2 regions of the Thiospirochaeta perfilievii genome follow, and region 2 is predicted to be linked to the other one. Evidence: riboswitches for the same ligand, from Rfam matches in the RefSeq annotation. Region 2 holds a riboswitch; the other holds the start of a gene.

Region 1 (6,166 bases), 350 kb from region 2:
TGTATAACCACCTACATCTGTTTTTGAACCTGCAGAGATCTTGGTTACTCCAAGTTGTAATAGGTTATCCCTAAGCTCTGAACTCTCCCTTGTAGATAAAGATATACCCGCTTTTGGAAGGAATAACCTAAATACCACTATAAGTTTAGTGAAAAGCCTGTCATCTATAGTGTACTCCTGCTTAAAATTACCACTACTACTTTTGATTCTTGGTAGTGACATGGTTAAATCTGCATGGGGGTACATCTTAAATAGATATAAACTATGAATTGAAGCCATAAAAAAATCGATAATTGGGTCTCCTAAGCCTAGTAGGACACCTAAGTTTATACTTTTGATTCCGTTAGATAGAGCTCTCTTAGGAGCCTCTAACCTAAAATTATAGTCTGACTTCTCTCCATATAGGTGTAGTTTTTTATATAGGTTCATATTATAGGTCTCTTGGTAGATTGTAACATTGTGAACACCTAAATCTCTTAACTCCTTATATTCCCTATTACTCATTGAGTACATCTCTATTGAAATCGAATCAAAATATTTTTTTGCTGTTTTTATTGACTCTTTAATGTATTTAATTGGACTTTTAACCCTATCCCCACCTGTAAGAAGTAGAATGTGTCTAATACCCTCTTGTTTAAGCTTCAAGCATTCGTTTTCTAGCTCGTAACTACTTAATCGTGATCTTTTTATAGAGTTATCCTTATTAAATCCACAATAAACACACCTATTATTACAGTGGTTTGAAAGATATATAGGACTATATACTAAAACAGTTTTTCCAAACTCTCTAATAGTTAGAGCCTTAGCCCTAATAGCAAGCTCCTCTAAAAGATCATCAGAGGCTGGACTTAGAAGTGTTAGTAGGTCTAAGGGTTCTAGATCCCCTTTATTTAATACCTTTAAAACATCATCTTTAGTAAAACTTTTAAGACTCTTCTCAAAATTATAATTAAGCCAATATTTAAGATTGTTATTAAAATCATCCATTTAAAAAACCTGTTAGGGGGCTAGAGGCCACAGCTATAGAACTTCTACAACCTAAACCTGCTAGATAGGCATTTCTGCCAGATATTACAGCATCTTTAAATGCACTTGCCATCAATATAGGGTTAGGGCTAGATGCAATAGCTGTATTTACTAAGCAAGCATCAACACCCATTTCCATTACAACTGCAGCATCAGAAGGTTTCCCGATCCCCGCATCAACAATAATAGGTAGATCAATAAGCTCGACTAAAACCCTAATCATCTCCATACACCTTATTCCTCGATTACTTCCAATTGGACTTCCTAGAGGCATTATTGCTGCAGCTCCGGCATCCTTTAGGCTTCTTCCTAGGTATAGATCCGCATTTACATATGGAAGAACTATAAAGCCATCCTTAGAGAGTTCCTCGGTAGCTTTTAATGTTTCATAACCGTTAGGTAATAGATACTTGTTATCACTAATAACCTCAATTTTTATAAAGTTACCATGACCTGAAGCTCTAGATATTTGAGCTATTTTTATAGCTTCCTTAGCATCTCTTGCTCCAGAAGTATTGGGAAGTAGTTGTATATTAGGGGGGATGTAGTCCATTACAGACCTATAGGGAGAGTCAAAATCCACTCTTCTAAGTGCAACTGTTATTATCTGGGACTCACTAGCACTTGTTACTTGTGGGATTATTTCATCTGTTGAATACTTTCCAGTTCCTGTAAGTAGCCTTGAATTAAAAAATTTACCACCTAATTCAAATAGATCTTTCATCTCAACCCCCACCTACAATAGACAGAATCTCGATTTGAGACTCCTGTATAATAGAAGTAGACTCAAAGTGTTTTGACTTAATTATTTCTTGATTAAGCTGGATAATAATCTTGTTAGGATCGACTTTAAGATCTTTTAATAGTTCTAATATAGATAAATTGTTATCTATATCCCTTTTTTTACCATTGATAGTAACTTTCATTTAGTCTCCTCTGTGGGGAAACCTTTGAACATTAAAAAAGTCTAAAAAAAAGGCTTTTGAAAATATTACAATTCAAAAGCCATAAATATAAAAAAGTATATTTTTTATTTTAGGCTTCCCTACGACAGTATTAACTGTATCAGGTTCAAAGGGTCAGTATATAACTTCTCAGCCTAAATAGGCTCCCCTAGCATTTATTGAAGATTAACCAATTTTAATTTTTTATTCAAGTCTCTAAATTTAATCGTAAAAAATTTTGAGAAAAGTTAAAATTATCTATTTCTGAGGTAAAAAAACTATTAAGGTGATTCTGTGATCTTATTGCGTTTTCGAGTACTTTATATGCATAACCATATAGGGATGGTGCATTTAATAGTTTTGTATAATAATATCCATCTAAAAAGTCTCTTACTCCACCTGAAACAATAAACTCCTTCTCTTTTCCAAGACCTAGAGAGAGTAGGGTATTTACATTTTTAATCATATCAAACTTACTATTACCAATATTAATAAGAGGTTGACTATTTATCGCTTTACAAGAATTTTTATCCCTTAATAGCTCTAATTTCGTAAAATTAGTCCCACCAAAGGATGCTAAATCAATAACATCTATAGGAAGTTTTAATAACTCTTTTAAGCTACTAGGTCCAAATCCTGCACCAACTTCCTTAACAATTATTTTTGTTTTAAACTGTGGTAGTGTTTTTTCTAAGGTTATTAGTGGACTCTCTTTTAAAAGATCTCCACCCTTTTGTACCCACTCCTGTAGAGGATTAATATGAATAATTAGACCATCTAAATCTAAATTTCTAATAACCTTCTCTATTTTAAATAGCTCATCCCGATTTACTAACTGCTCAATTTGGGAAATACCTAGATTCCCAAAGAGTAGAACTTTATCTCCTGTAAACTCCCTTAGGACAAAACTCTTTGGGTTTTTATTCTCTAAATAGGGGCGTAATGAACCTACACCCATTGGAAGATTAAAAATTTTAGCTGCTGTAGCAATCCTTTTATTTATCTTTAATGATTTTCTACTACCCCCCGTCATACTCGATAAGAAGATTGGAGCTCCAATATTTTGTCCTAAGAACCTGTAGGAGTAGTGCTGAGTTTGATGGTTAGATATTAGTGGTTCATAATTAAATCTAACATCTAATAAATTCTCAGCTACCTGGGATTTTTTAGATAGCTTTATATGTTGGTTTTTTCTTAAACTTATACTCATATCTATAGTATAATATGTTACTATAAATTATTTAAGGAGAATATGTTGGAAGAGGTAGATGGAATTTCTAGATTATCCGAAGTTATGTATATAGAAAGGGACTCTAAGGGTAAGATCTCTAGGGTTTTTGATGTTGATAATAAAGAGATTGATAAAAAAATGTTACATAGATCATTTATGATTCGGGTGGAGAAAAAAGGGTTTTATTATAAAGATGAGTTTATAAAGATGGAAAATATTTTAGAGACTATGAAAAAGAGAGCGTTAGGTTATCAAAGAAGACGTAAGGGTCATAGCTTTGATTCAATTTGTTAAAGGGTAAAAAAAATCCCCCAAAGGGGACTCTCTTATTTAATATTTTTTAGGACTTCCAAAGCCTTATCTGTTACAACTTGTATATAACCACTATCAGGAAGTGTCATATTTGATATTAACTCAAATATCTTATTATTAGTAATCTCAATGTTATTTTTATTTAAATTATCTACAGCTAATAAAAAAGCGTAGGCAAAGTTATGGTCTTTAGAAGAACCGTGAACTTCCATTAATCTAGATATAGTATCAACAACTAACTGAGGATCAGCTGCTGTATTTTTAGATATACCTACAATAATCTCAGAAAGAACCATAGATTCAGTCTCCATCTCTCCAAGTTCAATTAGAGAATTTGCTGAGTTTACGGTATTAATATTACCAAGTAATCTTGTTGCCTTTTGTCTAACCATAGGAAAATTATTAACAATTCGTCCATTGTTAATAGAGATAATACCGGTACCTTCTGCCCCAAGGTCTGTAATAATTCTCATTACAAATGGATCGTTTCCATTGAGTCTTCCCTCTTCGTTCATGGCGGTTAAATCATCAATTGCCATACTCTTTAACTCCCTGTTAGGGGATGATGCTTGGCTGTCGATAATCCTAGTTTCAGCAGGGACTTTTAGATATAAATCCTCAACAGTCTCTTCCTGTGAAGATACAAATGCCAAAGAAGTTGTAAGTAATAATCCTAATAATATTGTTCTTTTCAAATTAAACTCCATATAATAACAAATATTCTAGTTACAATTATATACCATCTTCAAATAAAATAACTAGCTTTTTTTAATACTAATCTGATATGATCCATCCATTATCAGTTCTTATTAACAAATAGACCACAAATTTTTGGTTGTTTGTAAATGTTAATGCCTTAATTTTATTCTCATCGATAAACTGTATTTCATCAATAACAACATTTGATCTACTAGGAATTACTACATAATTAAAGTAGTCTCTTAGTTTTTTAAGCTTAATTCCATAATCCTTTAGTACAGGATTATCTGATAGCTCTTGTAAAAACTTTGTATCACCATACTTATCTATATAGGATTCAGACAAAAGTGTTTGCCAAGTTACAAAATCCCCAGAAGAGATAGTTTTATTTAAATCTGATATAAAAACTTCTATTTGATCAAAAGTTTTATCATACTCTTCCTCAGTAACAACAAAAACCTCAGGTTTTTCTTCGGGAATTATCTTTGGCTCTTCTTTTGGCGTTATTACTTCCGGTTCTACCTTCTCTACAACCTTTTCCTCCACAACTGGAGTTTCAACTTTAGGAGTTAAGCAAGATGTTAATAATAGTATAGTTATAAGAATGTATAATATTTTTTTCATAATATATAAAATAGCACATTGTTATAGCTATTGTCAAAAAAAGTAGGAGTGATAATTTAAATAATGATAAAAGTAGTATTCCCTGGGTCCTTTGATCCACCGACTAAGGGGCATTTAGATATTATTAGAAGATGCTCCAGGATTTTTGATAGCGTAACAGTTTTAATTGCTGAGCACCCAACAAAGAAGGGAATGTTCACAATAAATGAAAGATTAGAATTATTAAATGAAATGATTAAAGATTTTTCCAATGTAAGTGTTGATTATTATGATGGTCTCGTTGTAAAATACGCGGAGCATAATGAGATAAGTGTTATTGTTAGGGGATTACGTAACAATAGTGATTATCAGTATGAGTATGAGTTAGATATGGCCAATAAAGTTGCTTCTAACTCTATAGAGACTTTTTTTATAAATGCAACACCTGGTATGGTTAGTATTAAATCGTCTCTAGTTAAGGAATTATTTGGATATAGTGTTGATGTTTCATCTTTTGTAACACCTAATGTTTATGAAGCGATGAAGAGGAGACAATAATTATATTGACAAAAATACAAAAGTGTCGTAATGTTTTTTTCAACGGCGCATATTAATAAGGAAGGTTTACAATGGCAGTACCTAAATTTAAAGTGTCAAAGGCAAGAACTCGGAGAAGAAGATCAATTAACATGAGAATGACTGCTCCGAATCTAATTAGCTGCTCAAGCTGCGGAAATAAGATCCTAAGACATAGAGTTTGTCCTAAGTGTGGATTTTACAAAGGGCAACAGGTTCTTGAATCTGTAGAGATGGCTTAGTCTTAATTTTTTAGAGGAGAATTGATTATGGATGAATTATTTAACCAGCTTAAAGAGTTGATTGTTGACAAATTAGAAGTTTCTGCAGATGCAGTAACTCTAGATGCGAGATTTAGAGAAGATCTTGGTGCTGATAGTTTAGATACTTATGAGTTAGTTTATGCGATTGAGTCTGAAATGGATATTGAAGTTCCAGATGAAAAAGCAAATGAGTTTGAAAAAGTATCTGATGCTTTAGATTATATTAAATCTCAAAAGAACTAATTTGAAAATTTCTTTTTTAAAGAAATTTAAAGAATCTAATTCTGTTTTGACCAGATCACGTCTGGTTGAACTTAAGACACTTACTAAAGAATTAGATATAAGGTTCAGAAGTTATGAACTTCTGAACCTTGCATTGACCCATCGTTCAGTTATAAGTAAATCACATCATAAATTAAATAATGAAAGGTTAGAATTTCTTGGTGATTCTGTATTAGGACTAGCTGTAACAGAGTATCTCTATCTTAAATTTCCCAATAGTAAAGAGGGTG
Region 2 (6,166 bases):
CTAAAATAAAATTTACCTCATCCTTTATAATACTTTTCTTGATATTTCTAGCTTTTAAACCGTAGCCAATATTATCCTCTACATTTAGATGGGGAAATAAGGCGTAGTTTTGAAAAACAATACCTATATTTCTTTTATTAGGAGGAATCTTATTCATATTTATTCCATCTAAAATAAAATCCCCTTTATCTGGTTGTAAAAAACCTGCAGCTATTCTAAGGGCTGTTGTTTTTCCACAACCACTAGGACCTAAAAGGGTAACCAGTTCACCCTTATTTATACTTAAATCTAACTTTAGGTTAAAACTATCTAAGTTTACTTCTATATCTTTCCACTCTACAAACATTCTAAATATCCACGCTATCCATTAATCTAAATGATAAAAAACTTAATAATAAGAGTATAGAGCCAAGGGCACACGCTCCGTAAAAATTATATGAACCTATTAATTGATAAATTGCTAGGGGTAGTGTCACAAAACCTGATGGAGCTAACATAATTGATGCATTCATCTCTCCTACAGATAGAGAGAATGAAAATACTCCTGCAGTTATTATACCTCCTTTAATAAGGGGTAGCTCTACCTTTAAAAAAGTTTTAAACCTTCTGTATCCCAGGGACTCTGAAGCTTCTATTAGAGAGATATCAATAGTCTTGTAGATATTATTAATCGACCTAATTGAGATAGGCAGAGATATAAATGTATGGGCAAAAACTATAAAAATAAATGAGCCTGGCAGGTTTAGATTTAGGTAGCTTAATCCAATTATTATAGATGATATTCCCATGGGTAAAAAGAATAAAATTGTATATATGGATTTAAGTTTAAAATTTTTATTTATATTAAATGTAACTAATAGGGCCATGGGTATAGTCATTAAAAGAGTTGATAAGCCTAGTAGTAGGGAGTTTTTTATCGCTTCAATAGATGTCATATTAAAGCTATTTGTTAAACTTCCAAAAATTGATTTATACCAGTGAAGGGAGAAATAGACTCCTCCTGTAAAGCCCTCTTTTCTTAAAAATGAGCTAATAACTATAGCTACTAGGGGTGCTACTAATATTAATGTTAAGGGTATAATATAGGTTGAAAATAATAACCCTGTTTTAATACTAATTTTTTTAACCAGGTTACTTCCATCAATAAACTTAGGCTCTCTCGATTCACTTTTAAGGTATAAAAATAGAATTAACAGAGTAAATAGACTCTCTATTATGGAAAGGGAGGCCGCCTTAGGAATATTTAGGGATATACGTGCAAATCTGTAAACTTCAACCTCTATTGTTGATAAATTTGGTCCACCACCTAAAACAAGTATTATACCAAAACTCATAAAGCAATATAAAAATATCAGGGTAAAACTTGTTAAAATACTTGATGTTAAATAGGGAATTGTAACTTTAAAAAAAGTCTTAATCTTTCCTAGACCTAGGGAGTATGAAGCCTCTATAACCTCATAGGGTATTTTTTTCCATCTAGAGGATATAATTCTAATGGCCAGGGGGGTGTTATAAAATATATGGGCTAATAAAACAGCTTTAATGGAGTATAGAATTTTTAAAGGTGGAGATTTAAGTTCAAATAAACTCATTAATAAATTATTTAAATAACCACTATTTCCAAAAAGTAAAACAAAGCCTAATACAGTTAAAATTGATGGTAGAATAAATGGTAGAGTTGATAGGGATAAAAATACTCTCTTACCAATAAAGTTGTATCTTGTTAAAAGATATGCTCCAGGTATTCCTATTAAAACAGATAATAGGGCACTTAAAAGCCCTTGATAAACCGTAAATGATATTATCTTCTTATAATAAAAACTATTATAAATATCCTTAAAAAATTCAAAATTTAAACCTTGAATTAAAACCTTTAAAAGGGGGAGATAAAAAATAGTAATTAGGAAGAGAAGTGGCAGTAAAATTAGAATTTTACTGCCTTTTATTTTAAACACTATTTTACAGCGTTTTCCGACCACTGATTAATCCAGACTTCGTAATTCTTTTCAATATCACTAAAGTCTAGTTGTAGGGATGTCTCAGGTTTTAGGGCTGAATCATAGGATTTTGGTAGTTCTACAGAGTTATTTACAGGAAACATCCAGTTTGTAAGTGGAATGATCTGTTGTGCATCTGCAGATAACATAAAGTCGATGAATTTTTTAGCATTAACTTCATTTTTAGAACCTTTAACAATACCTAAACCTTCTAATTGCATATAGTTCCCTTCTTCAAAAAGTAGAGCTTTATATCGATTATTATCTTCATACTCTATATGGTAGCTGGGACTTGTTGTATAACTTAATACCATAGGAGCTTCCCCCTGGGTAAAAAGTCCATAACCTGATGTCCAACCATCGGTTATAGTTAAAATTGAAGGTTTTAATCTGTTCCAGTAGTCTAAGTATTTATCCCCATATACTGAGATTGTCCATAATAGAAATCCTAAACCTGGGCTAGAAGTTCTTGGGTCCATAAGGATTAAAGAGTTTTTATACTCGGGTTTTGTTAAATCTTCTAAAGATTTTGGTGGATTACTTAATACTTTTGAGTCATAAATAATTGAGAAGTATCCGTAGTCAAAGGGGATAAGGCTACTCTTTTTATCAAATTGAAGCCCCTTATCTAAGCTCTTAACAGTGTCACTAGAGTATGGTTTAAGAACATCACTCTTTAAAGCTTTAGCTAATAAATTGTTGTCTATACCAATTACTATATCTGCTTTTGGTGCCTCTTTTTCACTAATAACCTTTGTTAATACAGATCCTGCATCACCAAAACTTACCATGTTAACTTTTACACCATACTTCTCTTCAAAAAGTGGAACTATTTGAGGTCCTGGACCCCACTCAGAGGTAAAAGAGTCATAGGCATAGATGACTAATTCATCTGTAACTGTTTGTTTTTCTTCATTATTACTTGATGCAAATAATGAGAAGGACATAACTATTAATAAAAATAGAAGTGTTAGTTTTTTCATTTTTTTTCTCCCAAAATGCTTTTTTGGGGGTATTGAGATAAGTTCTCCCTACGTTGGAATTATCCAAATCAGGTTAACGGGTTTAATCTCAGATCACAAAGAGTGAACACCCCGGAATTACCTCACATTACATTTTTTTATAAATTAAGTAAACATATATCTATCAAATTCTGAAACCAATAAAAAATGAGTGTTCAGCAATCTCTATATCATCTAAATATGTATTATTAAGTGTATTATTGGAGAATATATCTTCAAATTCAAAATTTATACCAGCAAATATTGCAAAGTCATCCCATAACGGTAGAGCTAACTTTAAGCTTAAATTTGGATGACTTCTTAAATATTCAATATTGTTTTTAGTATATAACAATCTGTTATTTAAGGAGAAGTCAGCTTCAGTATATAGACTTCCTAGTGGGATATGAAGACCTAACCCTGCCCCAATACTAAAGGTCTCAATATTTTGTAGGTCCTTAGGTAATCCAACATATAGTAGATGATATAAAATACTAGATCCAAACTGATAATCTATAAACTGTTCTTTAGTTGTATCATTGTACCTATAGTTAAAGTTTTTTATTCCATCTGTTGAGATATTTATTAATCCAATAGAGAGGCCTTTAATATCCTTATTAATATTAATTAGACCTATTTGAGTTCCATATACATAGTCAGCTTTATTAACTAGGGATATCTGAGCACCATAAACATTATCTGCACTATTATAAAGGGATGAAACTTGTATACCTTTAAACTGCTCCCCACTGTTAAATAAAGATGATATTTGCAAACCATTCATATTTTTAGACATATTAAAAAGTCCAGCTAATTGGATACCAGACGTATTTTTACTACGATTATAAAGACCTGTTAGCTGTATATTAAAACCGTGGGAGTTCCCTCCTATAAAGTTGTTTAGACCAGATAATTGAACAACATTTCCCTCAGTATCAGATCCTATATGGTTAAATAGACCAGAGCTTTGAAGTGTTACAGAGTCTGAACCATTACTTATCCAATTGTATAGTCCTGAGATCTGTACTCCGTAGTTCTCAATATTCCCTCCAGTTGTATTAAATAGACCTGATAGTTGTAACCCGGAAAGATCTCCACCATTTACATTAAAGAGTGCTGAAATCTGGGCCCCAAAGGCATCATTGATAACCATACTACCTAGGGCAATTTGAAATCCATTAAGGGAACCTGCCTTAGAAAAAAGATTTATATCACTTCTTAACTCACGTATATTATCCATTGTGGACCATCCAAAAACAGCTGTGGCTTCAGGAACATTTAAATCATACTCAATTTGATTACTTTTTCCTCCACGGATTACATTCTTCTCAGGTGTAAACTCTTTATAATTATTTAGTGTTAGGGGCTTACTATCACCAACGTAGAGGGTAATTTGTTGCTTATAATATATCCCATCAACCTCTTTTATTACTGTATAAGTTGATGAAGGTACTGATATTCTAAGGGATGAACCATATTTTTTATTAACCTCACTAATTAGATTATCCTCCCTATCTCTGATAAAAAATCTACCAAAATCTTCATCAGCTAACTCAAGGCTGGACTCTGCATTTCTTAAATCTGTTAAAACGATATCTCCAGAGCCTGAGAGTCTAAAGTCATAGGATGCATGTTGTGCCCCAGCTTGTGTTGTTTCTGTCCTAGCTAGGGTCTCGTTGGAGGCGTAACTATAGGCCTCATGGAGTGATACTTTACCATCTAGGGACGTATCTGCAGCTCCCCTAAGTGCAGATACAAGAAAATGGGTAAAAAATGATGCCTGAAGAGTATTTGACTCCTGGGCTGACTCATCCTCTGCAGATGATGTGATAAATGCGTGTCCAGTTGTTTTTATAGACTCATCAACTAAAAATGCAGCACTGTGTTTACCACCTTTTAAAAGGGTAAATGCCCCAGAGGAACAGGAGTCTAGAATTCCTATTTTAACATCAGCTGTTGTGTTCTCAAGATCCTGCTTTAAGGTTAAATATGAGTATAAATCATCTCTAATTAATAATCCCTCCTCTGTTGAGTGGCCAGAGTAGTAGAATACAAGTTCAGTTCTAGTTTTATCCCCATCAGACATTATTCTTTTTGTTAATCGGTCTAGGGATCTTTTAATAGTAGATAGGGTAGGGTTTAGAAGTAATATACTATCACTTTTCTCAATCCCACCAATATCCGAGAAAACTTCTGCTATCATTTTAGCATCGGACTCTGCGTATCTTAATATGGCTCTCTCATCCCCACCATCATTAACCCCAATAAGTATAGCGTACCTTTTTACTAAACGGTTCTCATTTGAATAAAGTGATATTGATAATAGAAGAAAAATTGCTATTCTTATTTTTTTATCATTTTTTATTCCTTTAATAGTGTTATAGTTTTAATATTGTATTTTGATGGCAGTTCTAAATCTGTTACAATTTTTCCCTGATCAATTTTTATATCAAGTGTTGCATTTCTTACAAAGGAGAAATCAAATGAGCTATTTGAAGTTACTAAGTAGAATTTCTCAAAGTAGGGGGCAGCATCTAGGGTATAAGAGGATGGAAGTGTTACCTCTTTACCAATATCAAGTTTAGTAGAGCTAAAGACCTCCTCTGGATAGTGAAATGTTATATTGTTTAACCCATCAACAGAGAAGATAATCCCAAAATTGTCTGATGTCTTATATGTTATCTGTAGTTGATCATTCTCATAAACCCTATCTAGGTCTCTCAATTTTTCAATTTTATCCATATCTTTTAAATATATGTTAATCTGCTCAGAGCCCTTAAGTAGTATATCATCGCTATCTTTAGAGTCTGCTGTAGGAAGAATATTAAAAACAAGGATTAGGCATGCAGCAGCAGTTAATAGTCCTGTTACTACTTTTTTGGGGAATTTTACAATACTAGGGCTATTATCTAATCTAGTTTTTGTCTCCTCTGCAAGTTCACTAATATTAAATTTTTCAAAGAAGTTTTTATTTGAGCTCTCAATGTAATCTAAATACTCTTTATCACTCTCATTTAAATCTATCTTCTTGTTTTTTAAGTCATCCAGTTTATACTGCTCAAGGCGAAGGTTAAATTTCTTATCTGACATCTATTGCTCCTTTAATAGTAGAGACTTTTCTCTTAAATTTCTTAATCTTTTTCTAACTCCAGAGACAGAAAGGCCTAC

The links. A riboswitch is a leader RNA that binds a small molecule or an ion and turns the genes downstream of it on or off. The one in region 2 is predicted to bind thiamine pyrophosphate.
Region 1: it holds a riboswitch for thiamine pyrophosphate, as region 2 does, so the genes downstream of both, thiS (sulfur carrier protein ThiS) here and EW093_RS16170 (thiamine ABC transporter substrate-binding protein) in region 2, are expected to answer to the same signal.

The regions. Positions count from the first base shown of each region.
Region 1 covers NZ_CP035807.1:3,131,513-3,137,678, forward strand. Annotated here, with positions in the region: gene thiH (2-iminoacetate synthase ThiH) at 1-987, opposite strand, end outside; gene EW093_RS14540 (thiazole synthase) at 980-1,750, opposite strand; gene thiS (sulfur carrier protein ThiS) at 1,752-1,952, opposite strand; TPP riboswitch at 2,052-2,151, opposite strand; gene EW093_RS14550 (beta/alpha barrel domain-containing protein) at 2,179-3,180, opposite strand; gene EW093_RS14555 (hypothetical protein) at 3,226-3,495, shown strand; gene EW093_RS14560 (hypothetical protein) at 3,528-4,208, opposite strand; gene EW093_RS14565 (hypothetical protein) at 4,288-4,836, opposite strand; gene coaD (pantetheine-phosphate adenylyltransferase) at 4,900-5,373, shown strand; gene rpmF (50S ribosomal protein L32) at 5,445-5,633, shown strand; gene acpP (acyl carrier protein) at 5,661-5,897, shown strand; gene rnc (ribonuclease III) at 5,944-6,166, shown strand, end outside.
Region 2 covers NZ_CP035807.1:3,477,995-3,484,160, forward strand. Annotated here, with positions in the region: gene EW093_RS16160 (ABC transporter ATP-binding protein) at 1-346, opposite strand, end outside; gene EW093_RS16165 (ABC transporter permease) at 348-1,955, opposite strand; gene EW093_RS16170 (thiamine ABC transporter substrate-binding protein) at 1,955-2,980, opposite strand; TPP riboswitch at 3,009-3,104, opposite strand; gene EW093_RS16175 (caspase family protein) at 3,144-5,372, opposite strand; gene EW093_RS16180 (hypothetical protein) at 5,360-6,088, opposite strand; gene EW093_RS16185 (RNA polymerase sigma factor) at 6,089-6,166, opposite strand, start outside.